Methanosarcina mazei S-6: one gene and its partner. Each later gene encodes a partner of the first gene's protein in a complex. Links are inferred from orthologs where the notes say so. Each region holds a gene or a part of one and is shown on either strand. Other genes may lie near its edges.

Region 1 (12,384 bases):
GGCTTACTGCCGGGATAGACTCAGGGTCAACAACTACAAAAGCAGTGGTAATGAAGGACAATAAAATAATAGGCAAAGGGTGGGTGCCGACAACAAAAGTCATTGAGAGCGCTGAAGAAGCATACTCTATTGCCCTGAAAGAAGCCGGAGTTTCCAGGGAAGAAGTCCAGGCTATGGGAACGACAGGATACGGACGCTTCCTTATAGGAAACCATTTTAACGCTCAGCTTATCCAGGAAGAGATAACCGTCAATTCAAAGGGAGCGGTCTATCTCGCAGACAGGCAGAAGGGGCCTGCAACAGTTATTGACATAGGCGGGATGGACAACAAGGCGATCTCGGTTGAAGATGGAATTCCGGGAATGTTTACAATGGGCGGGATCTGCGCCGGAGCTTCAGGACGTTTCTTTGAAATGATTTCAAAAAGACTTGGTGTGGATATCACCGAACTTGGAGCTCTTGCAGTTAAAGGTATGCATGAAAATGTATCCATGAACAGCTACTGCATAGTTTTCGGGATTCAGTCCCTTGTAAATTCCCTTGCCAAAGGGTCCACCCCTGAAGATGTAGCCGCTGCTGCATGTTATAGTGTGGTAGAGCAGATTTATGAGCAGCAGCTTCAGGAAGTTGACGTAAAAGAACCCCTGATTCTCGTAGGCGGCTCTTCCCTGATCGAAGGGGTTCCAAAAGCCCTTGGAAAGCTTCTCAAGATCGATGTCCTTGTTCCTGAAAACTCCCACCTGATAGGGGCAGTAGGAGCAGCACTTCTTGCTTCCGGCTTCGTGGAGGAGTGAGATCAAAATGGATTCGCTTGAGACCTTTGTTGTCGAGTCCGCAATTGATTCGGAAACGGAGTTTTACAGAAAGATCATCGAGGACAACCTTGCGAGTCTCAAGCTTGCCCCTGCAATAGGAAGAATCAAGGTAGTACTGAGACCTGAAGATTCCCTTTTCCAGATGGCAATCATCCTGAGGGATGTAGGCACCAGGGTTACGACAATCGATATTGCCGACGTGGAAACAAAACCCGTCGCCGGCGAAGTAGTGATCTCTATTAAAAAAGAACAGTATATCCCGGAACTGCTTGTAAAACTCTGGGAACGCTACGGAAAAGCAAACATCAGTCAGCCGGACCGCTGGACAGTGACCATCAGTACGGATAAGCCTGCAGAAGAGGCTGAATTTATTAAAGAAATGCTGATTGCAGATCCCAGGCACAGGCTTCATGAAAACCTTGTGGACTTTGCAATCCGGGTAACACCAGAGGGTTTCAGGGTGCGCTACCACCTTTATAAAGGCAATCGCTTTGTATTTGTAGCATCAGAAGAAACATTAGAGCGTGAGTGGATCGAAGAAGCAGGAGCAATGCTAGACGAATTAATGGAAGGAGGGAAAAAGTAAGATGGCTGTACTCCTACCCTATCTTTATACCGGCGGAGTCCATAAGCACGGGCTTCTAATCGAGCTGATGGAAGACCTTGGAGGATACATAATTCAGAAAGTGGTTACAGGGACCGAAGTCAATCTCATAATGCTTGTGCCTGAAAAAGACGTTGATATTGTGAAAAAACTTTCTAAAGAACTGCTTGGAATACTGGTGGAAGCGCCTTTAACAGGTGTGGAAATCGCAGTTGTATCCCCAACACTTGCTTCTCATCACCTGCCCCACTCAGCCTGCGATGTAGCAGAATACCTGCGTCACCCCGGAGCCAATACGAACATGTTAGGGCTCGCACGAGGGATGGGGCGAAGGGTATCCCTTTCAATGGACTACGAAAGGAAGCTGATTAACGAGCACGATATTGCAGTTTTCACCTTTGGCTCTTTCAGTGACTGCATCACAAAAAAGAAGCCAAAACTTTTTGAAGGCATAGAGATACCCATTGTGGTGACAGGTGGGCCTTCAGATCTTAAAACGGAGGATATTCAGGGAGCAGACCTCTACGTAGGAAATATCGGAAGAGTTTCCCACAGGTTAAGAAGAACTGAGGAAGTTAATGCCCTTGAGAATCTTAACCAGGAGGTTTCAAAAATAGCGGACAGTATTCGCAAACAGCAGGCAAGAGATCCTCTGGCAGTACTTCCTGCAAGGGTGATGAAAGAGATAGAAAATCAGGTCCCGGAAATCCGTACTGTGCTCTCTCCCGCCCCGCTTACCCTTCAGCTCGATGGGGTCAGGGTAAAACTGCCGTATGACCAATTCCATGAAAAGATAGAAAAGCTGGAGTTTGATGAAGGGGTTACTCTTTCAGAGCTTGCAAATATTTCGCGATCAAAAATGAAAAATTATATATTGATAAAAATCAAATCTAAATCCGACATAGGTTTTGCAATTTGACCCGGATTCTGTTGAGCTAAAACTATCCATTTTACATTTTTACTGGGTTTGTGCCTTTTCACTTATCCTTAAAACTGTAAAACCCGACCCGGAAAATGGGTCTAGCCCGGTTTCCACGTTAATCTATGCTGGTGGTTTCATATGGAACTTGAGGATATTGTGGAAATTTTAAAAAATGATCCCCAAAAAGTCATTCCTAAGCTCCTTGATGACGTTCGGGAGCAGTATGGAGAAGTCCCCTATATTATGAATTTTATGAAAGATCTCCCTGAGATCTTCATTCCGAAAACCCTTTATGATAACTCCATCATGCGGGAGGTAAAAAATCTCGACCAGGATACCGTGGAACTTATCTCCATTGGAGTGGCTTCTGCCCTTCGCTGTGAACACTGTTTGAAGATGCATGTAAGAATAGCTAAAAGAAGAGGGATTTCAAAAGAAAAAATATTTTCTGCAATAATGATAGGGGCATCTCTGTCAAATGCTGCGGTGCTTGCAGAAAGTACAAGAGCTCTTGCTTCGGAATTTCCAGATGAGAATGGAAAAAATAAAGAAGAAAAAAACGAAGAAAAAGAGCAATGCGACGACCCTGACTGCGAGGTATGCAATATTGCCGGAGCACATATAAAGCAAACATGAATGAAAGCAGGCATGAATGAAATAAACATGTAAACCTGAAATTTAACTTTTTCAAACTGGTGGATTAAAGAACCAGTTTTCAATACTTGATTTTAAAGACATTTTCTGGTCTGTTTTATCAAAAAGTGAACCTGAGATCCAGATAGGTTTCCAGGCGAATAGATCCGCGTCAAAGTCATTATAACCATGGAACTACTTTTTGAAAAATATATTTCTAACACTGATTAACTCAAGCTGTAAACGCCAGATTAACTGTAAACATAAAAATTGCTATAAATACCAGATTAACTGTAAACATCAAACTCACGCAGGCTCGAATCAGAACCCATACTGTTTGTACAGTAGTATACCTGAAAATAGTTTAAACAAATCAATGCTGATACGGGGGCTCATCTTTATTAATCAAAAAAAAATAAATCTAATAATATTATCCTTCGTTTTATTGCTGATAGTATTTTTAATACCTGCCGTTTCCGCAGAATCCGGGGAAGTCCCGGAAAAAATTCTCGATAAACCCTGGGACCATTCCCCAATCACAGTATACATTGACGATAAGAATACCCCTTCCCGTTACAGCCCCACATATTATGAACAGGTAGAAAAAGCTCTTGAATACTGGGAAGAAGGAGGAAACGGGAACCTTAATTATACCCCTGTTTTTGAGATCGTTGATTCCGAAAATGCTGACATAAAGATAAGGTGGGTTGAAAACCTTGAGAAAGTAGAGGACGCTCCTTCAGGTGTGGCAGGCTATGCAAAGCCGAGGATATCCGGAGACCGTTTCATTGAAGTTGAAATAGTACTTGAGGTTGGGAATTATCAGGGCAGGTCATGGCGCCAGTATGGAGACTCAACCATGCTCAGCATTTCAAAGCATGAGCTTGGACATGCCCTTGGTCTCGGTCACAGCGATAACCCGAGGGATATAATGTATCCGAAATATGAAATGAGGGATAACATTAATCCCATATTGTGGAGCAGGTATGGAGGCCTGATACGTGCAGCAATTTTTTTAGCTCTTGCAGTCCTGCTCTTCCTGGGGATAAGCTGGCAGAAAAGCCGAAGAAAAAGAAAAAAACTCGAAGATGAGTATTTTAAAGAATAAAAAATCCAAAGGATAAAAAATGCAATACTCAGATTAAATAAAGAGCTTTGAAGGTTTTTTGTTCTCACGATCAAACCTTTCAAAGAAATCCCGGAAATAAGCCGGGAGCGTCTCCATACCGAGAATCTTTTCCAGCGAGACCCAGGAATATTCAATGTGCTCATAGCTCAATTTAACGTCAGCGACAACATACCCCCCATCAAACACGATAGCAATGACCTTCTTTTCAGTGAGTTCAAAGTTTACCTGCCCTGCAATATCCCCGGGAACCATTGTAATTCCGGTTTCCTCCCAGACTTCACGCGCAACCCCTTCTTTAAGAGACTCGTCCGGGTTTACCTTTCCTCCCGGAAGGTCCCACTTTCCTGCATTGGTGCGGGAATTTTCCGAGCGCCTGAGCAGCAGAAATTCCCCTTTTTCGTTCCGGATGAGAGCATATACGGAAATGATATAAGGTTTCTCCAGGTTCATGTAATATTATCTACAATTTCTCTGCCTTAAAGAATGGCTCTTTCAAGATTTTCACGGTAAAAATTACAATTAAAGCTCATTCTCAAAAAGCATTTTCAAAATTTAAGCATCAAGAAAGCCCAGAAAAGATTAAAAGATATGAAAAGGGATTTTGATATGGTTTACCGGACAGGAAAAACAGTATATATAGACCTTGGCTCGGAATCGGTTAATGCTGTAGAGACTGATGAAAAGTTAGTCCTCAATTACCTTGGGGGGAGAGGGCTCGGAGTAAAACTGCTTTCCGAACTGGCAGATGCTGATATTGATCCCCTCAGCCCGTTAAATCCACTTATTTTCACTGCAGGGCTGATCACGGGACTTGCTCCCATGTCTTCAGGTGCAGTTGTTACATCGAAATCCCCCCTCACAGGCACGGTATTCAGCTGGAACACAGGCGGAGGCTTTGGAAGGGAACTGAAAACAGCTGGAATTGATGCGCTTGTCATTACCGGAAAAGCAAAGAGGCCTTCTCTTGTGGAGGTAAAGGGCGAGAAGATAAAAGTCAGGCAGGCAGACCATTTATGGGGTAAAAATACGGGAGCATGTACCGAAGCCCTGAAAAATAAAGGAAGCGCAGCCTGTATAGGCAGGGCAGGAGAAAAGGGAGCCCTTATTTCTTCTTTTGTAATTGATTCCATTCACAGCGGCCGGGGAGGCCTGGGAGCTGTTGCAGGCTCAAAGATGTTGAAAGCGGTGATTGTAAAGGGTGAAAAAGAGATCCTGCCTGCCAGCCCTGAGAGTTTTGGGGATCTCAGGGCAAAAATGTTGAAGCTTTTTGAAGCAAACCCTGTACTTTCCAAAGGGCTTTCAAATTACGGCACTCCTGCATTTGTCAAGCTGCTGGACTATATGGACCTCATCCCGGGAAGAAACTTTTCCGAAAGAAGGACTTCTTTTGCTGACCGTTTCTCAGGTGAGTATATAAAAGCCAGTTTTAATCTCGAAAAAGAAAGCTGCCCCTCCTGCCCCCTGAGCTGTAAACGGAGAATAAAAAAAACAGGGCAAATTCTTCCTGACTACGATTCTTTATGGGCTTTCGGATTTAACCTTGAAAACCCCGACTTTAACTCCGTGCTCCTGGCAGACAGAATATGCAAAGACTACGGGCTTGACCCTGTTTCTGCGGGTTCGGTACTTGGCGCTCTGGCAGAACTCAAATCAGAAAAAATAGAGGCAAGAGAACTTGAAGGTCTGCTTGAAGAAATGGGAGAAGGAGGCAAAGCCGGGGAAGGTGCCAGAAAATATCTCTCAAGCCGGGGGAGAGAAGATATCAGCATGGATGTAAAAGGGCTTGAACTCGCAGGGTTTGACCCCAGGGGGATTAAAGGTCAGGCTCTGGCTTACGCGACTTCCTGCCACGGCGGAGATTATCTTACAGCCTTTATGGTAGGGCCGGAAGTTCTAGGAAAACCACTGATGCTGGACCGCTTCAGCCTTAAAGGAAAAGCCGGAATCCTGCAGGCATTTGAAAACATGACTGCTGTGCTTGATTCTCTTGTACTCTGCCCGTTCTCGGTTTTTGCCGTAGGCGAAGAACTCTGTTCAGCTTTATTATACGCCGGGACAGGAATAAAAATATCTCCTGCAGAACTCCTGAAGGCTGGGGAAAGGATCTGGAATCTTGAAAGAGTTTACAATATAAAAGCAGGATTCTCTCGAGAAGATGATACACTCCCGCAAAGGCTGTTCGAAACGAGTGAATGGAAAGGAATTGGAATAGATAAGCAGGAGTTTAACGCAGCTCTCCGGGAGTATTATCATTACAGGGGCTGGGACAGAGAAGGCGTGCCTCTCCAGGAAAAGCTTGAAGAACTGGAAATCGCATACTGAAAAAATTGAGAAGAATTAAGGGATTTTGGGCAAATCTTAAATTTCTAAGAAAAAATGTCCACAGAAATTAATAATAATCGCCTTTGAACTTTGAAAAGTAATATTTTACTCAAATAAATAAAACTGTCCGGTTTTTCGAGAGAAATCCTCTGAAATTATGTCTGGAAAAACGAAATCTCGCATAAGCGTTATATACTCTAGGATAATTAATCGTATTAGTCTCGACCTGTCAGGTTGCACAGGCATTCAGATAATAATTACTTCCAGCTTTTCTATACGAGCAGTTAAGTAAAGTATGGATGAAAGGGTAGACAGGCTTAAAAATTAAAAAAGCCTTCTTATACCACTTCACCGGAATTGGCGCTGAAAACTTTAGATCAAATCCGGTATGACGTTTACAGCTTATTATAAATATATAAAATGTAAGGGAGAATCACTATGAAACAGCAGGTAGAAGTAAAGGAACTTAAAGAAGGAAAATATGTAATTATTGACGATGAAGCATGTGTGATAAAAAGCATTACCAAGTCAAAACCCGGGAAACACGGAGCAGCAAAGGCAAGAGTAGAGGCAATAGGCCTTTTTGACGGCCAGAAGCGCTCCTATATCGGGTCCGTAGCAAACAAAGTTTATGTCCCGATCGTGGAAAGAAAGAGTGCACAGGTTATCTCAATCACCGGAGACATTGCCCAGCTTATGGACATGGGAGACTTTTCAACTTTTGAAATCGTGATTCCTGATGAATTAAAGGACAGAGTGAAAGAGGGTGAAGAGGTATCCTATATCACAGCCCTCGGAAAGGTCAAACTCGATATAAGGACGTAATCATTGAAAAACAGACAAACAAAAACTCAGGTTAATACAGAGCCTGAGTTCTCTTTTTTACTAATTAAACAATTTACATCAGGTATAATTTACATCAGGTAAGAGTATGTTTTTACCCAATTCCTTTATAGATGCCCTCGCAGACTACGAATCTGCACGCTACGTAATTTTTGGCGTACCCTTTGATAATACCTCTTCATACCGTGCAGGCAGCCGCTGGGCTCCGGATGCTATGAGGCAGGTTTCTGCAAATTTTGAGAGTTATAACCCGGTTTTCGACATAGACCTTGTAGACCTTCCGATATATGATGCAGGAAACCTGGAAACTTCAGCCTCGGTTGACGAGACCCTGAGAGACCTTTACGAAGAGGTAAAGGCTCTGCTGAACAACGGAAAGCTTCCTATTATGCTTGGGGGCGAGCACTCCCTGACTTATTCTACGGTCAAAGCCTGTGCGGAATTCGCAGGGGATGATTTCGGAGTCCTTATTCTTGATGCCCACTTTGACCTCAGGGAGGAGTACAGAGGGTTCAAACACAACCATGCATGTGTATCCCGGAATATTCTGGAAAATATCACGGATAATCTCGTTTCTATAGGTATAAGGAGCGGGCCCGAAGAAGAATGGATTTTTGCCAGAGAAAATAAGCTGAAATACTACACGGCAGATGATGTTGAATCCATAGGCATGGTAGAAGTCCTCAAAGAAGCGATTGAATCGCTTGACTGCAGCCAGCTCTACCTTTCCCTTGATATGGATGCAATAGATCCCGCGTATGCCCCCGGACTGGGAACACCTGAACCTTTCGGGCTGAGTGCCAGGGATGTCAGGACTGCGATAAGGACCCTTGCCCCTTACTCAATGGCTTTCGATGTTGTTGAAATTGCCCCTGAATACGACTCCGGACAGACAGCGATGCTCGGAGCAAAACTTATGAGAGAATTTATTGCCTCTCATGCAAAAAGCTGCATCAAAAAATAAAAGGATAGAATGAAAACATGAGCTATGAACTGTAAATCTACTGCAGGTAAAACGGTAAAAACAGGAAAATATTAGCTCTCAGTATCAGCTTTCAGGAAGCATTTACTGTTGAAATTCAAAATAACCGTCACTGATAGAGCAGTTTCAGCCCAATGAAGAAAATTCGGGGATGGATAAAAATATTCCATTCAAAGACTTTTCTGCTACTCAGTCCTGTTATTCAACTGCTCTATCTGACAGCTTTCGGTTCAAAAAACTGGCTCGATTATGCTCGTTTTCCCTTTTATGCACGCCAGACCGCTATGATCTTATCGATTGCTATGTGCGTGAATTTTCCATTCTTGTCAAGAGTTAGAACGTTATCTGCGCAGGCTTTAACCTTTCCGTTAAAAACGTCTGAACCCCCACAGTAAACATCCAAAACTTCGTCAAAATAGTGCTCCACTATAAAACACTGCATTTTCTGCACCTCGGTGTGTTCATTTTCGCTCCTGTGGAATAAAGGATCAGCTTCCACCCAGGTAATGGAGAATAAAAACCTGGCTGAGCAAAAAACCCGGGCTAATCCTTCAATCCATAGAATTATTCAGCGATACAGATAGCTCAAAAAAGGATTATGGATGTCCTTTTTTTCCCTGTCTGCCGCGTTATATCACCTTAAATCTGCAATTCGAAATTACTGCGGCCACATAGCTATGATTTTATCAATGGCTATATGTGTCAGTTTTCCATCATTTTCGAGGGTGAGTACATTATCTGCACATGCTTTTACGCTTCCTTTGAAAATGTCCGGCCCGCCACAGTAAACGTCTACAGCACTTTCGAGATAGTGCTCCACTATAAAAGATTGCATCATACTTTTACACTCCTGCTGATCTCCCTTTTCGGGAAACTGGTTTTGTTTATTCGGCTGTTCCTGCTTTATTGTCTGGATACAGGTTATCAAACCGATACAATAGAAACAGGTACCCTGTTAAACTAACTGCTCATTCCTTATAAGTTTATTTAAAAACTAATCTTGATTTTCCTGATGCAGAGCCTTCAAAATTAACTGGTAAATCTAGCTTAAGTGAGAAAATCCCATATCATTGATAGACAGCGATTTTACAGGAAATAAAGCAAGAAATATATACATTTTACTTCAGGTTTATTTGCGTAAAGGAGAAAAGGAAAGCTAAGTTTATCTGAAAAAAATATGAGGAGGTTGCTTTTATAAAAAAATCGGAAAAAATACAGAAAAAAAACGGAATAAAAGATTTTTTACCGATTCCGAGAAAAAGTAAAAAAAAGTAAAAAAAAGTAAAAAAAAGTGAAAAAAAGTAAAAAAAAGTAAAAAAAAGTAAGAAAAAACATATCAAGAGCAGTCTTACTTCCCTTTTTCCTCATAGAGAAAGATGTCTTCGATATTTGCGTTAAAAAGCCGGGCAAGCTTGAAAGCAAGGTCGAGGGAAGGGTCATACTTACCTTTCTCAATGGCATGTATTGTCTGCCTTGTGACCCCAACCCTGTCAGCAAGGTTTTCCTGGGTAAGATCGTGCATTGCCCTGTAAACTTTAATTTTGTTTTTCATATCAGCCACCGTATTCCCTGTTATAATACATATAAAACAGGGAGTAAAGCACAAGAACTCCGCAGCCTGCATAAGCCATGAAGAACCCCAGATCCACGTATCCCGGATAAGTATCTCTCATGGCTATGAGGGCTGCACCTCCAAGGGCAAAGCCCAGTGCAACTATCTGGAGAGTAATGCGGGAAGCTTTCTGGCTCACCTGATAGATCCTTTCATCTTCGACCACGCCTTCCAGCCTGCTTTTCAGAATATACATAACAGCCATGCCTGCAAGCACGACTCCTACAGCTAGCACAGGATTTCCTATAGATGCCGAGAAACCTACCACAGCTCCAATCATCATCACAATCAGGAGAGAAACTATCCGGAATTGCTTTCGCTTCATCTGAAACCACCTTGTTTTCCATTTACAGTTTTAATTAGTAGAGTTATTATTTAGTCTAAAAATTAAGTAAAGCTTTAAAGACAAATAGCAAAATTAAATTAACATAATGTAAAGAAAACATTACATTATGTAAAATAGCTAAGGTATTATTTAAAGATATCTGAAAGAAACAAAAAACAAAATGTTGAAAAATCCCTGCAAATTGATTTTGAAAAAGTATTGAAGATATTCTCTGGAAAGAGTGCCTGTAGCTCGAGCAATTGACAGAATGACTATTTTTAGAGACCAGATAATCTTAACATGCCAGAAATCAAAGTCAAAATTAAAAAATATAACAGTAGAAATTGGATACAACAGTTGAAATTTCAAAAGCTCGAGGATGTAATCGTGGATATAAATACCATGTCAGCAACACGCCAATTATTAAAAATATATATAAAGTAAGGCAGGTATTTCATTTTCATTCTGGGAATATTTCCCGGAGGAATAAGCCTTAAAGTTTGAAAACATCAGTCAGAAACCAGAACGAACTGTTAGAAGAATTCAAATAAGAAGAGAATATTATAAACATTATGGAGGATAAATTTTTAAAATATGTTGAGATTATATTTTGCATCACTCTCTTCATACTTTTTCTAATTTCCAGTTTCAATACACCTTCATGAACTAATTGAGTAGACAATGACATCAATGACATAATTTATTTTTGCGTTTTCCGGGGAGCGAAATAGATGGAAGACTATTTGCTGGCAAATGTTGATGTGATTCTCGGCTTTGCAGTCGTAATTCTTACTATATTTTATAGATTTGAATTCCCTCCGATACTGGGCTTTCTTGTAACCGGGATGCTAATAGGGCCTTACGGTCTTGGAATCCTGAGCGGAGGGGAGATAGACATGACTTCCGAACTCGGAGTAGTCTTTCTGTTATTTACGATAGGAGTAGACCTCTCCTTAAATGACCTCTGGAAAATGAAAAAAGCCATAATGGGCGGAGGAGTTCTTCAGATCCTTTTTACAACAACTCTAGCTTTTATTATATGCACATGGATTGGATTCAGTTCTTCCACATCAATTTTTATAGGGCTCCTGATTTCACTTAGCAGTACCGCAATAGTACTCAAAGTTTTTCAGGACAAAAACGAGGTTGATACCCCACACGGAAAAACTTCACTCGCAATTCTGATCTTTCAGGACCTTGCCATAGTCCCTCTTATTCTTATAACTCCAATACTTGCAGGAAGTTCCATAAGTTTTGATGGAGCTTTTTCCAATATTTTCTTTAAAGGCTCACTGATCATCTTTGTTTTTATCCTGAGCTCCAGATTTCTGGTCCCCTGGATATTTTACTGTGTAGGCAGGACAGGCAGCAAACAGTTATTCCTTGTCAGTGTTGTTTTTATATGCTTATCCGCAGCAGTCTTTACATCAAGCATTGGCCTCTCTTTAGCCCTTGGAGCTTTTTTAGCCGGGATAGTCATCTCAGGGTCCCAGTACAGCCACCAGGCGATGGGAAATATCCTGCCTTTGAAAGATATGTTCATGAGCTTTTTCTTTGTGTCCATAGGTATGCTTCTTAACATCAGCTACCTGCTTGATCATCTCCCTCTCCTGGCTCTTGCTGCAGTCGCCCTTATTATTATAAAATCAATTGCAGGAATGCTTATCACCATTATTCTTGGATATCCTCTACGTACAACTATAATTACAGGGCTTGCACTTTCACAGGTGGGAGAGTTCTCATTTGTTCTTTCCAAACTGGGGCTGGAGTATTCCCTCCTGTCGAAGGAGACTTACCAGGCATTTCTGGCAGTTTCAATCATTACCATGGGAGTTACACCCTTTTTGATCAATGCCTCTTACAGGCCTGCTGAGTTCTTTGTCAAAAAGGCTTCAGACTCTGTATATGGCATGAAGCTCGTACGTGGCTTTTGCTCAGGTTCCTTTGAATGGAAAGAATGCGTTGAACCTGAGATAAAAGATCATCTTATAATGGTAGGTTTTGGATTTTCCGGAAAAACGATTTCAAAAGCTGCAAAAGCTGCAGGTATTCCATACATCATCCTGGAAACAAACCCCGATATTGTTAAGCAGGAAAAAACAAAGGGTGAAAGAATACAGTACGGAGATGCAACATTCGGGGCTGTCCAGGAACATGCAGGAATCAGGAACGCAAGAGTGCTCATAACCGGAATATC
Region 2 (12,165 bases), 390 kb from region 1 along the record:
CCTGCGCGAGGAAGCTGAGGATGCGGGTCTTGCCCTTCACGCCCACCGCTGCATGCATTCCGCCTACACACGAAACCCGCGCCATGGGATAAGCATGCTTGTTGTTGCCAAGCTGTGCAGGCTGATAGGCCTTGACCAGCTCCACATAGGCACTGTTGTCGGGAAAATGCATGGAGAAAAGCATGAAGTCCTTAACCTCAGGGACCAGTGCGTGCTCGATAAAGTGCCTGCCGACGAAAGCCAGCATATCCTTGCCCAGGACTGGGGGGGATTAAAGCCAATGTTCCCTGTAGCATCCGGAGGTCTCGCTCCTACAATGATCCCTGACCTTTATTCTATCTTTGGAAAAGACGTTATTATGCAGTTCGGAGGCGGAATTCACGCTCACCCAATGGGCACAGTAGCCGGAGCCACTGCGTGCAGGCAGGCTCTCGAAGCAAGCCTTGAAGGAATCAGCCTCCAGGACTATGCGAAAAATCATAAAGAACTTGAAACCGCTCTTGGAAAATGGTTGAAGAAATAAATTGCTGAGTGTGAAACAGCCTGTATAAGCGGAAATATCGGCAGCACTATTATAGGCTATGAACCGTGCACAGGTTTTACAAACAAAACAATAGCAAAATAACAATCAGTAAGGAGTTTTCCTCTGGTGAAGGCAGAAAACGGAAATAAAAAAGAGACCCGGATTTTGAGGGTCTCTGAAGTGAATTTTGACGTGATTATAGACGAGGCTGCGGAAATCATCCGAAAAGGAGGAACTGTCGCCTTCCCAACTGAGACAGTCTACGGGCTTGGGGCTGACGGGCTTAACCCGGATACCGTTCTGAAAATTTTTGAGGCAAAGGAACGCCCCCCGGGGAACCCTCTAAGTCTCCTTGTCCATTCCAGGGAAGACATTAAAAAGGTTGCAAAAAATATTCCTGAAAAAGCTCTCTTGCTTATGGACACTTTCTGGCCCGGTCCCCTCACAATTGTGCTTGAGAAAAAAGATACTGTTCCGGAAATCACTTCGGGAAACCTGCCTACAATAGGGCTCCGCATGCCTGACCACAGGATCCCCCTGGAACTTGTAAAAAGGGCATGCACCCCTCTGGCTGCTCCAAGTGCTAACCTTTCAGGAAAGCCCAGTCCCAGCCTGGCAATCCATGTCCTGGCTGACCTGGCAGGCAGGATTGATGCGGTTATTGATGGAGGGGGGACAGCCATAGGGCTTGAGTCTACCGTTGTTGATATGACGGTCGAACCTCCTGTCGTGCTCAGGATAGGAGCCGTAGGAATTGGCGAGCTTGAAAAAGTTATAGGTAAAATCAGGCCCACATATGCGGGAGCCGAATCCGGGTCTGGAATGCTTATGCCTGAAAAACAGGCAGGACAGAAGTACAGCCATTACACTCCCAATACACAGGTCGTGCTCGTCGAAGGGAAAAGCGAAGAAAAAGTTTCTGAACAGATTGGTATTTTGCTGGAAGAACATGTGAGCAAAGGCCAGAAAGTCGGGCTTTTACTCAGTGATGAGACCGCAGGTTTTTTTACTGCCGAAGAGTTGAATGTCCACGACTGCTTTTTACTGGGGTCCCGAAAAGAGCCGGAAGGAGCCGCAAAGAGATTATTTGAAGGGCTCAGGACACTTGACGCAGCAGGGCTGGATGTGATCCTTGCTGACGGTTCTTTTTCCCATTCAGGACTTGGAGCTGCCCTTATTAACCGGTTAAGAGAAGCCGCTTCAGTAAGGCATCTTGTTTAAATCAGGGACATCGGTTAAATTGCAAGAGTATAAGTGAGGGTTTGACAGTCAGAGTTGAGTGAAGTTTGACACCCGGATCTGAAATTCCGATTCGAGGTTCAAATGTTGATAACCATTTATTTTTTAGATATCTGGAGAGATCTTCTTGAAGGCGGAAAAAAGAGAACAGATGGAAAAGATGCGGGCTTATAAGAAAGTCCGCGAGCAGAACAAAAAAACGACATTAATAAGCCTTTCGATCCTGGCTACAGGTATGGTTTTGACAACTCTTGAAATAGACCTCCTTGGAATTGATATCGGATACTATTTGATGTGGGCTGGGGTTTTTGTCTTCTTTGTTGTCTCAATTCAGGGACTCTTTGCTGCCGGTTCCCTGCGAAAGCAGAGATAATTTTTTCGTTCTCTTAAAAGGGGATTTTTAAAATGGGTGAAACTATTGCAAGTGAAGAAATGCACAGGTACTTCGATGGGCTTGAGGCAAGATTAAAAGAAGCAATTGAGATTGCAAACAGAGCACGAGCCCGGGGAGGAGATCCCAGACCCGTTGTAGAAATCCCTCTTGCCAAAGACCTTGCGGATAGGGTTGAAAACCTTATTGGAGTCAAGGGTGTTGCTGAAAAGATCCGGGAACTTGAGGCCAGGATGTCCAGGGAAGAAGCTGCCCTTGAGATCGGAAAACAGGTTGCTGAAGGGGTGGTAGGAAGTTTTCCTTCAAAGAAAGATGCCGTTGAAGCTGCTATTCGTGTCTCAATGGCGGTTCTGACGGAAGGGGTGGTTGCGGCTCCTATTGAAGGAATTGATAAGGTAGACCTTGGTAAAAATGATGACGGTTCGCAGTACATAAGGATCTTTTATTCCGGGCCTATCAGAAGCGCTGGAGGGACTGCTCAGGCACTTTCCGTTCTGGTCGGCGATTATGTGAGACGCGGGATCGGGATCGACCGCTATAAGCCAAGAGAAGAGGAAGTGGAGAGGTATGTGGAAGAAATCCTGCTTTATAAAAGGGTTGCAAGCTTACAGTATACGCCTTCTGAAGATGAAATCCGCCTGATAGTCCGGAACTGTCCTGTTTGTATTGACGGGGACCCGACTGAAGAAGCCGAGGTTGAAGGGCACAGGGACCTTGAAAGGATAGGAACGAACCGCGTCAGGGGAGGGATGTGCCTTGTACTTGCCGAAGGGCTTGCACTCAAGGCTCCCAAGGTCAAAAAGCACGTGAATAAATTGAAAATGGACGGCTGGGACTGGCTCGAGACACTTATCGGGGGAGCTAAAAGCGGGGAAAGCGATGAAGATGAGCAGAAAAACAAAATCAAGCCAAAGGATAAATACATCCGTGACCTGATCGCCGGGAGACCTGTGTTCTCTCACCCCTCAAGGCCTGGAGGATTCAGGCTGCGGTACGGGCGGTCAAGAAATACTTCTTTTGCTTCAGCAGGGATTAATCCTGCCGGTATGGTTCTGCTTGATGATTTTATTACTAACGGAACCCAGCTTAAGATCGAAAGGCCCGGTAAAGCTGCCGCAATGTCTGCCGTGGACTCGATAGAAGGGCCTACGGTAAGGCTTTTTTCAGGAGACCTTATCCGGGTAGATGATATAAAGGAGGCGTACGAAGTCCGCCAGCAGGTTGAAGTAATTGTGGATATCGGGGAAATTCTGATCAATTACGGGGACTTTCTGGAGAATAATCATCCTCTCATGCCTTCCCCCTATGTTTTCGAGTGGTGGATTTATGATTACGAATCCGTCTGCTCCGAAAAGATCCTTGAGAAAGATTTGAAAAATCCGTCCGCCAGTCTTGCCCTCAAGCTTGCAGAGAAGTATAATGTGCCTCTGCACCCGAAGTTCACCTATCTCTGGCATGACATAAACCGAAATGAGTTTGAGGCTTTAAGAAAGTTCGTAGCTGAAAAAGGGACCTTTCTGGAGGGTGAAGGAGAAGGAGAAGGAGAAGGAATCCTCAAACTGCCCCTCGAAGACTCTGTTAAAGAGGGCATAAAACCTGTGCTTGAAAAGCTTCTTGTTCTGCATAAGGTAAAAGAAGGCGGTATCTTTGTTGAAGAAGCTCTCCCGTTTATTTTATGCCTCGGGCTTGACAGGTCGCTTAAAGAAAAAGTCAGTATGCCGGATACTGGTGATATGGTAGAAGCCGCAGGCATTTTGAGCGGGTTTAAGGTTTATCCAAAGGCTCCTTCAAGGATAGGGGCAAGGATGGGAAGACCGGAAAAATCCGACCTGCGAAAGATGTCTCCTGCTGCTCAGGTTCTTTTTCCGATAAGCAATGCAGGAGGAATGACGCGTAACCTTGTCTCTGCTTCAGATTATACTTCGTGCATGAATGCCAAGATAGGGGAAATCGAAGTTGAACTGGGGCTGAGGGAGTGCCCCGCCTGCGGGAAAGAATCTTATTTCTGGCGCTGTGAATGCGGGGAATTTACCAATCCCAAACTTTCCTGCCCCCGATGCAAAATTGACGTGAGAGGTGCAGAAACCTGCCCCAAGTGTGGGAGAAAACCGACCTCCGTTGCGAATGTAAAGCTGGATTTCCGTCCTATTTACAAGCAGGCTTTTGAGAATGTGGGCGAAAGGGAAAGAATGGATATTATTAAGGGAGTAAAAAGGCTCATGAATGGGCAGATGACTCCCGAGCCTCTGGAAAAAGGAATCCTGCGTGCAAAGCATGATGTTTATATTTTTAAGGATGGGACAGTCAGGTATGATATGTCCGATATCCCCCTTACGCATATCAGGGCTGATGAGCTCGGAATTACCGCAGCCAGGCTTAGAGAACTCGACTATAAAGAGGACATCTATGGAAAGCCGCTTGAGAGGGACGACCAGGTTGTCTGTCTGAAGGTTCAGGACCTTCTGCTTTCTTATGATGGGGCTGAGTATATGCTGCGTACGGCAAAGTATGTGGATGAGCTTCTTGTGAAGTATTACAAGGTTGAACCCTACTATAATGCCGAAACCATTCAGGACCTCGTCGGGGTACTGATGATAGGGCTTGCTCCACATACTTCAGCGGGAGTGCTTGGGCGCCTTATAGGTTTTACAAAAGCTTCAGTAGGTTATGCACATCCTTTTTTTCATGCTTCAAAACGCAGGAATTGTGATGGGGATGAGGACTGCGTAATGCTTCTTATGGACGGAATTCTCAATTTTTCGAGGTCGTATCTTCCCGAGAAAAGGGGAGGAAAGATGGACGCTCCTCTGGTGTTGACCACCAGAATCGACCCCAAGGAAGTGGACAAAGAAGCCCATAATATTGATTTGCTTGCAAGATATCCTCTTGAGTTTTACAGGGCTACGCAGGAGATCAAAAGCCCCACCGAGATTGAAAGCATTATGGACCTCGTCAGCAGCCGGCTGGGTAAGCCTGATCAGTACGAGCACTTTATGTTTACACACGATACTTCAAATATTGCTGCAGGTCCTCTGAAATCTTCATATAAGACTCTTGGAAGCATGATTGAGAAGATGGAGGCTCAACTCTCCCTGGCTGGCAAGATAAGGGCGGTAGATGCACCTGATGTGGCTGAAAGAGTTTTAAAGTCTCATTTTCTTCCGGACCTGATTGGAAATCTCCGTTCTTTTTCCAGACAGCGCATGCGCTGCATCAAATGTGGAGAAAAGTTCAGACGCCCGCCTCTCACAGGAGCATGCCCTAAGTGCGGGGGCAATGTAGTACTGACTGTACATGAGGGAGCTGTCCGCAAATATCTTGAAATTTCAAAAGAGATCGGTGAAAGGTACGGGGTTTCAAGCTATACCAGGCAAAGAATCGAGCTTCTTGACTATGATATCTGCTCTCTGTTTGAAAACCATAAGGTTAAGCAGCTTGGACTCTCGGATTTTATGTCCGGGTCTGCGCGCTGAGTTGAAAAACAGAGAATGTTCAGGAAGATGAAAATATTCTTATTGCCTTCAGGGAGAAGGTAGGGCAATCTAAATTCCGGTAAAAATGGAAATGTTTATTAATAATGCCTCCAAACCTTCCTGCAGGATTTTTTTTCTTCCGGAAAAGAGGTCTTTTCATTCTCCGTTCTTTTTTTATCTGCAAAATTCTCTCTATCTAATTGAGTAGCTTTCTATTGATTTTTTCGATAATTATATAATTTCTTATGGATTTATATAGTATCTGTTTTAATATCTATACCTTTTTCTGTAGCTCTTTTTTGATGATGTTTTCCTCTTTTTAAAGCTGAATTTGAACGGGTTCCGGGTAGATCAAGGCTTTAATCTACCGGCAGTCCAAGGGAGTTAATCTGATTAATAAGCTCTGTGAAACCTTCTATTTCCAGCTCCAGAACTTCTTCTCTTGTCATGCCTATGGACATTTCACCGTCTACTGAGAGGCGTTCCGGTCCTCTGCGAACAATCCTGTCTACTCCATCCTTTTTGAGAGCTTCCCTGACTTCCATATCATGCACAAAAGCTCTTCCAGGTATGAAGACAGTTTCAGTCACCTCGGAGAGGTCCAGATTTCTGAAATCATCAATTGTAATAAGGCAGCCTATGTCCTTTTTCAACGGGACTACATTCACGCTGCCTCCAAGAGCTTCAAATATTTCGGTAAGCCTGGGGGCTGCTACCTGCCCTGTAAGAACGGTTGCTTTTTTGGTAACTCCGGGAAGTTTTGAGAGGGCTTCGGGAACGTTCCGGATTGCAAAAGGCGAACCAATTAAAGGGTCTTCCAGTGGTGTTCCTGTGATCCTCATGGAAGGATGTTTTGCTGCAGAACTGCGTACAATTTCAGTGAACTCGGAGACTGTATGTGGAATTATCCCCGGGATAATTGGAGAATTGTTAAGGATAAGGCCGTTTTCCTGAAAGTTTGCAAACCTCATAAAAATGGCTCCCTTTGCGCCCATAGATTCCAGGTCGCTGAGGGTCTTTTCAAGTACCTCTCCATCGTTTATTCCCGGAAGAAGGACTATCGCTCCATACACTTCGCAGTGGGCACAGAAATCCCTGAGAACCTGAATAGATGCTTCGGGTTCAGGGTCTTTCATGTATTCGGCTCTCAGGGAAGGGTCTGTCGCAAAGACCGTGAAACTCACTTCCGTAACACCGTTGTTTATGTAAAAAAGAGCGTCATCAGGCTTGCTGAATCCCTTTCCGCTGGTATATCCAAGGTGTATTGGAGTGTTGAACTGGGACAGAAAAGTAATAAGATTCTTCAATTCGGGGTAGCAGCTTAAGTCTCCTCCTCCGCTAACAGTGAACTTTTTTACCTCTCCGGTTGCGAAATACAGCTTATTTGCAGTCTCTTCGAGTACCATCTGGAGAGGCTTGAAGCCTGAATACGATTCTTTTACGCTGCGAGTACAGTAATCGCACCCTTTTTTAAAGGGGAGGCAATACTTGCAGCCGAGGGGCTGAACGTCTTTGACTTTTTTAAAGTAGCAGTATTTGCAAAAGCCTCTACAGTCTACCCCGGGATTTCCACCTACGTCGACAACTACTTCCATATCAAACTTTCGTATAATGAGGATATTACTAAATCTTTTTGGTATGATTCTATGAGTGAGTATTAACAGAACCAAAAAAATTACATTAATTCAGGCATTTCTCAGAAAAATATATAAATAAGTTTTTTGTCAATTTTTTGATATTTTTGGGTGTCCCTAAAAATTAAATTTTCGATTGATGCTGTTTTTTAATATAATTATAGAAAAATACAATTCACCTTAATAAAATGATTTTTAAAAAAATACATGAATTCATCTAGCGGAGAACACAAAAGATTTAAGTACCTTCTAAACGAATGAGATTTCATTGGGAAAGTGGACACTTAAAAACGACGCGGTACTTGATTTATTGAGTGCAAAAGCACTCGATTAGGTGACCAGTCCCAAAGTGATTTTAATAAATTAAGGAGGAAATTAAAGTGTCTGACACAGTAGACATCTACGACGACAGAGGAAAACTGCTCGAGAGCAATGTCGACATTATGAGCCTTGCTCCAACAAGAAACGCAGCAATTAAAAAGATTATCTTGGACACCAAGCGGTCCGTTGCAGTCAACCTCGCAGGTATTCAGGGCGCACTTGCCAGCGGCAAGATGGGCGGTAAGGGCCGTCAGATCTTAGGCCGTGGACTCAACTACGATATCGTAGGCAATGTTGATGCTATTGCAGCAAACGTAAAGAAGCTCGTCCAGGTTGACGAAGGCGACGACACAAATGTCAGGGTCCTTAAAGGCGGAAAGAGCCTGCTTATTCAGGCCCCCTCATCCAGAATGGCCGCTGGTGCTGACTTCATGGCTGCAACAACAGTCGGTGCAGCAGCAGTTACCCAGACCCTCATTGACATGTTTAAAACAGACTTATACGATGCACCTATCGTAAAATCTGCAGTCTGGGGAAGCTACCCGCAGACAATGGACCTCATGGGCGGACAGGTTCAGGGTATTCTGAGCATCCCCCAGAACAACGAAGGTCTTGGCTACTCCCTCAGGAACATCATGGCCAACCACGTTGCAGCAATCACCAACCGTGGCGCAATGAACGCAGCAGCTCTCTCCTCAATCTACGAACAGTCCGGTATCTTCGAGATGGGTGGAGCAGTTGGTATGTTCGAGAGACACCAGCTCCTTGGTCTCGCTTACCAGGGTCTCAACGCCAATAACATGGTATATGACATCGTGAAGGAGAACGGTAAGGACGGAACCATTGGAACCGTTATCGAATCAATTGTCGGCAGGGCAATTGAAAACAATGTAATCTCCGTTGACAAGACCGCACCTTCCGGATATAAGTTCTACAAAGCAAACGACGTCCCAATGTGGAACGCCTATGCCGCAGCCGGTACACTTGCATCCACTCTCGTGAACTGTGGTGCAGGCCGTGCAGCCCAGAACGTCTCCTCAACACTTCTGTACTTCAACGACATCATTGAGAAGGAAACCGGTCTCCCAGGATGCGACTATGGTAAAGTACAGGGTACTGCAGTAGGATTCTCATTCTTCAGCCACTCAATTTATGGTGGCGGTGGACCCGGTGTATTCAACGGTAACCACGTCGTTACCAGGCACTCCAGAGGTTTCGCAATTCCCTGCGTATGCGCAGCAGTAGCTCTGGATGCAGGTACTCAGATGTTCACAATCGAATCAACATCTGGCCTCATTGGCGACGTGTTCGGATCGATCGATGAATTCCGCCAGCCAATTAAGGCAGTTGCAGGAGCGCTCTAAACAAATTAGTTAAAAGGTCTAAAGATGTCAGACTCTGCTTCAAACACAGAAAATTCCATTCAAATTGAAATCTTTCCCAGTAGAATTCTGTCCCCTGAGACTGCTCAGAAACTACTCGTTGAGCTTTCTCAGGTTGATGGAATACTCCGTGTTATGATCCAGGGCAATAGACTTCCTGAAAAGGTAGGTTATGGTCCTGGCACCGGGGAAAAGGTTGAACATCCTCTGAGAAAGCCTATTCAGATCGGAGGTCAGGTTATTGAGCTCAGGGTTAGTGTAGGCAGGATCAGGCTTGAGGTCTTAAATGCCGAAGTCAAGGAAAATGTCAGGGCAGTATGCGAAAAAATGCTCCCGTTCTCTTTTGAATTCAGGGAAGGGCATTTCCTCAGGAGAAAGCCTACAGTAACTGACTACGCTAAACTTGGTCCTGAAGCTGATCCACGCTTGCTTGGTATGGTAGATCCCAAAGCCAAAATAAACCAGCTTGTCTTCATTGAGAAACAAGAGAAAGAAGACGATGAAGATAAAGATGAGTGAAAAGATATGATGTTTGACCGGGAAACACAGGTGGTTGATTGCCGATGCGGTGGAGGACTTGGCAAAGGAGGAGGACTTGCTCAAAGAGGCACTCTTTCGGAAGCCGGTCGTGCCGACGTTGTAGCTGTTGCCATGAGTCCCGGACAGAGGCATATCACAAAACCGGTATGTGAGATTACATACGGCATGAGGAAAGAAAACATTCAGGTGAGTGTGCTTGTACTTTACTCAGGTTCAGGTATCCCGGAATCAGGCATGAGGACAGGATCATTTGTATTGAGTCCGGTAGAAGTCGCACAGATCGAAATGCACAAGCTGGCTGTTATTCACCTCGGGAATATCAAAGACCATGTAATCAGAAAAACCAGAGAAATTTTGAGCCAGGTAGACATACCGGCAATCATAGTCAGCCAGATTCCGGTGGATTTTGAGGATTTTGCAGAAGCAGGGATAAAGACGAGATTAGTGATGCCAAGGGATGAAAACATCCGTACCAAAGGAATTGTGATGGATATGGTAAGTGGGGTTACACGCGGTGACTCCTGTCCCAGGGATAAACTAAATTTAATAGTAAAATACGTCAAGACGACATTAGACCAGTTAAAAGATCATAAAGGAGTTGCATGAGATGGCATACGAATCACAGTATTATCCAGGCGCTACATCTGTCGGCGCTAACAGAAGAAAGCACATGTCCGGAAAACTTGAGAAACTCAGGGAAATTTCCGACGAAGACTTAACTGCAGTCCTCGGACACCGTGCCCCAGGGAGCGACTACCCGAGCACCCACCCACCACTCGCAGAAATGGGAGAGCCTGCATGCTCTGTCCGCGAAGCAGTGGCACCAACACCCGGTGCAGCAGCAGGAGACAGGGTCAGGTACGTCCAGTTCGCTGACTCAATGTACAACGCTCCGGCTACCCCGTACTTCAGATCATACTTCGCAGCAATCAACTTCAGAGGTGTAGACCCGGGTACCCTTTCCGGTCGTCAGATTGTTGAAGCCCGTGAAAGAGACATGGAACAGTGCGCAAAGGTCCAGATGGAAACTGAAATGACTGACCACGCCCTCGCAGGTATGCGTGGTGCAACTGTGCACGGTCACTCTGTCCGTCTCCAGGAAGACGGTGTAATGTTCGACATGCTTGACAGGAGAAGACTCGAAGGCAGCACTATCATAATGGACAAGGACCAGGTCGCAATTCCACTCGACAGGAAAGTAGACCTCGGCAAGCCAATGTCCAGTGAAGAAGCTGCAAAAAGAACCACAATCTACCGTGTGGACAATGTAGCCTTCAGGGACGATGCAGAAGTCGTTGAATGGGTACAGAGGATCTTCGATCTGAGAACTAAGTACGGATTCCAGCCTAAATGAGGTGATCATAATGGCAGCAGATATTTTCTCTAAATTCAAGAAATCAATGGAAGTCAAGTTCACACAGGAATATGGTTCAAACCAGCAGGCTGGTGGAGACATCACCGGCAAGACTGCAAAGTTCCTGAGACTCGGTCCTGAGCAGGACGCAAGAAAAGCCGAAATGATCAAAGCCGGAAAGGAAATCGCAGAGAAGAGAGGCATTGCATTCTACAACCCAATGATGCACTCTGGTGCACCACTCGGTCAGCGTGCAATCACTCCTTACACACTTTCCGGAACTGACATCGTTGCAGAACCTGACGACCTCCACTACGTCAACAACGCTGCAATGCAGCAGATGTGGGATGACATCAGGAGAACCTGTATCGTCGGTCTTGACATGGCTCACGAGACCCTCGAGAAGAGGCTGGGTAAGGAAGTTACACCTGAAACCATCAACCACTACCTCGAAGTCCTTAACCACGCAATGCCCGGTGCAGCAGTGGTTCAGGAAATGATGGTCGAAACCCACCCCGCCCTTGTTGACGACTGCTACGTCAAGGTGTTCACCGGTGACGACGAACTTGCAGACGAAATCGACAAGCAGTACGTCATCAACATCAACAAGATGTTCTCTGAAGAGCAGGCAGCCCAGATTAAGGCCTCCATGGGCAAGACAACCTGGCAGGCAATCCACATCCCAACAATTGTCTCCAGAACAACTGACGGTGCTCAGACCTCCAGGTGGGCAGCCATGCAGATCGGTATGTCCTTCATCTCCGCATACGCAATGTGTGCCGGTGAAGCAGCAGTCGCTGACCTGTCCTTCGCTGCAAAGCACGCAGCTCTTGTCTCCATGGGTGAAATGCTCCCGGCAAGGCGTGCACGCGGACCAAACGAGCCCGGTGGACTTTCCTTCGGTCACCTCGCAGACATTATCCAGACAAGCCGTGTTTCCCAGGACCCGGCAAAGATTGCTCTTGAAGTAGTCGGTGCAGGCTGTATGCTCTACGACCAGATCTGGCTCGGATCATACATGTCCGGTGGTGTAGGATTCACACAGTATGCAACAGCTGCATACACAGACGACATCCTCGACAACAACACCTACTATGACGTTGACTACATCAACGACAAGTACAACGGTGCTGCAAACCTCGGAACTGACAACAAGGTAAAGGCAACCCTCGATGTAGTAAAAGACATCGCAACCGAGTCCACACTCTATGGTATCGAGACCTACGAGAAATTCCCAACAGCCCTTGAAGACCACTTCGGTGGGTCCCAGAGAGCAACCGTGCTTGCAGCTGCATCAGGCGTTGCATG

The links.
Region 2: the proteins of MSMAS_RS02050 (region 1) and mcrC are in contact, whole or in part, in a cryo-EM structure (PDB 9H1L), measured with the Methanococcus maripaludis proteins. The link is inferred for Methanosarcina mazei S-6 from one-to-one orthologs. Residues at the interface, in WP_011170365.1 of Methanococcus maripaludis: Arg6, Glu8, Gln30, His32, Val33, Met34, Gln35, Tyr39, Leu80, Ser81, Arg82, Leu85, Pro86, His87, Cys90, Asp91, Ser93, Glu94, Arg97, Lys98, Lys102, Pro103, Asn104, Met105, Ile106, Gly107, Ala109, His110, Lys122, Glu123; in WP_011171501.1 of Methanococcus maripaludis: Arg5, Lys6, Glu7, Gln8, Ile9, Val10, Asp11, Cys12, Arg13, Ala14, Val15, Met16, Gly17, Gly19, Glu20, Gly22, Gly23, Leu24, Gln26, Arg27, Gly28, Thr29, Phe30, Ala31, Glu32, Leu34, Asn36, Thr51, Tyr59, Arg62.

The regions. Positions count from the first base shown.
Region 1 is NZ_CP009512.1:469,850-482,233, reverse strand. The notes cover bases 414-3,370. They hold MSMAS_RS02050 (methanogenesis marker 7 protein), read left to right. Parts: upstream 414-1,402; coding sequence 1,403-2,338; downstream 2,339-3,370. Other genes in these bases: MSMAS_RS02045 (carboxymuconolactone decarboxylase family protein), read left to right, coding at 2,480-2,977; MSMAS_RS02055 (methanogenesis marker 17 protein), read left to right, coding at 802-1,401; MSMAS_RS02060 (methanogenesis marker 15 protein), read left to right, coding at 414-794. In the rest of the region: more of MSMAS_RS02060, read left to right, coding at 1-413; MSMAS_RS02040 (matrixin family metalloprotease), read left to right, coding at 3,420-4,082; MSMAS_RS02035 (NUDIX hydrolase), read right to left, coding at 4,116-4,553; MSMAS_RS02030 (aldehyde ferredoxin oxidoreductase family protein), read left to right, coding at 4,710-6,425; MSMAS_RS02025 (translation initiation factor IF-5A), read left to right, coding at 6,864-7,250; speB (agmatinase), read left to right, coding at 7,357-8,232; MSMAS_RS19140 (MM0924 family protein), read right to left, coding at 8,516-8,692; MSMAS_RS02010 (MM0924 family protein), read right to left, coding at 8,909-9,088; MSMAS_RS02005 (helix-turn-helix transcriptional regulator), read right to left, coding at 9,599-9,802; MSMAS_RS02000 (DUF2178 domain-containing protein), read right to left, coding at 9,804-10,187; MSMAS_RS01995 (monovalent cation:proton antiporter family protein), read left to right, coding at 10,919-12,384.
Region 2 is NZ_CP009512.1:81,343-93,507, forward strand. Bases 8,561-11,298 are described here. They hold mcrC (methyl-coenzyme M reductase I operon protein C), read left to right. Parts: upstream 8,561-9,488; coding sequence 9,489-10,109; downstream 10,110-11,298. Other genes in these bases: mcrB (coenzyme-B sulfoethylthiotransferase subunit beta), read left to right, coding at 8,561-8,945; mcrD (methyl-coenzyme M reductase operon protein D), read left to right, coding at 8,970-9,482; mcrG (coenzyme-B sulfoethylthiotransferase subunit gamma), read left to right, coding at 10,111-10,857; mcrA (coenzyme-B sulfoethylthiotransferase subunit alpha), read left to right, coding at 10,868-11,298. Also shown: rbcL (type III ribulose-bisphosphate carboxylase), read left to right, coding at 1-523; MSMAS_RS00360 (L-threonylcarbamoyladenylate synthase), read left to right, coding at 650-1,744; MSMAS_RS00365 (hypothetical protein), read left to right, coding at 1,890-2,135; MSMAS_RS00370 (DNA polymerase II large subunit), read left to right, coding at 2,168-5,626; methyl coenzyme M reductase-arginine methyltransferase Mmp10, read right to left, coding at 5,986-7,221; more of mcrB, read left to right, coding at 7,641-8,560; more of mcrA, read left to right, coding at 11,299-12,165.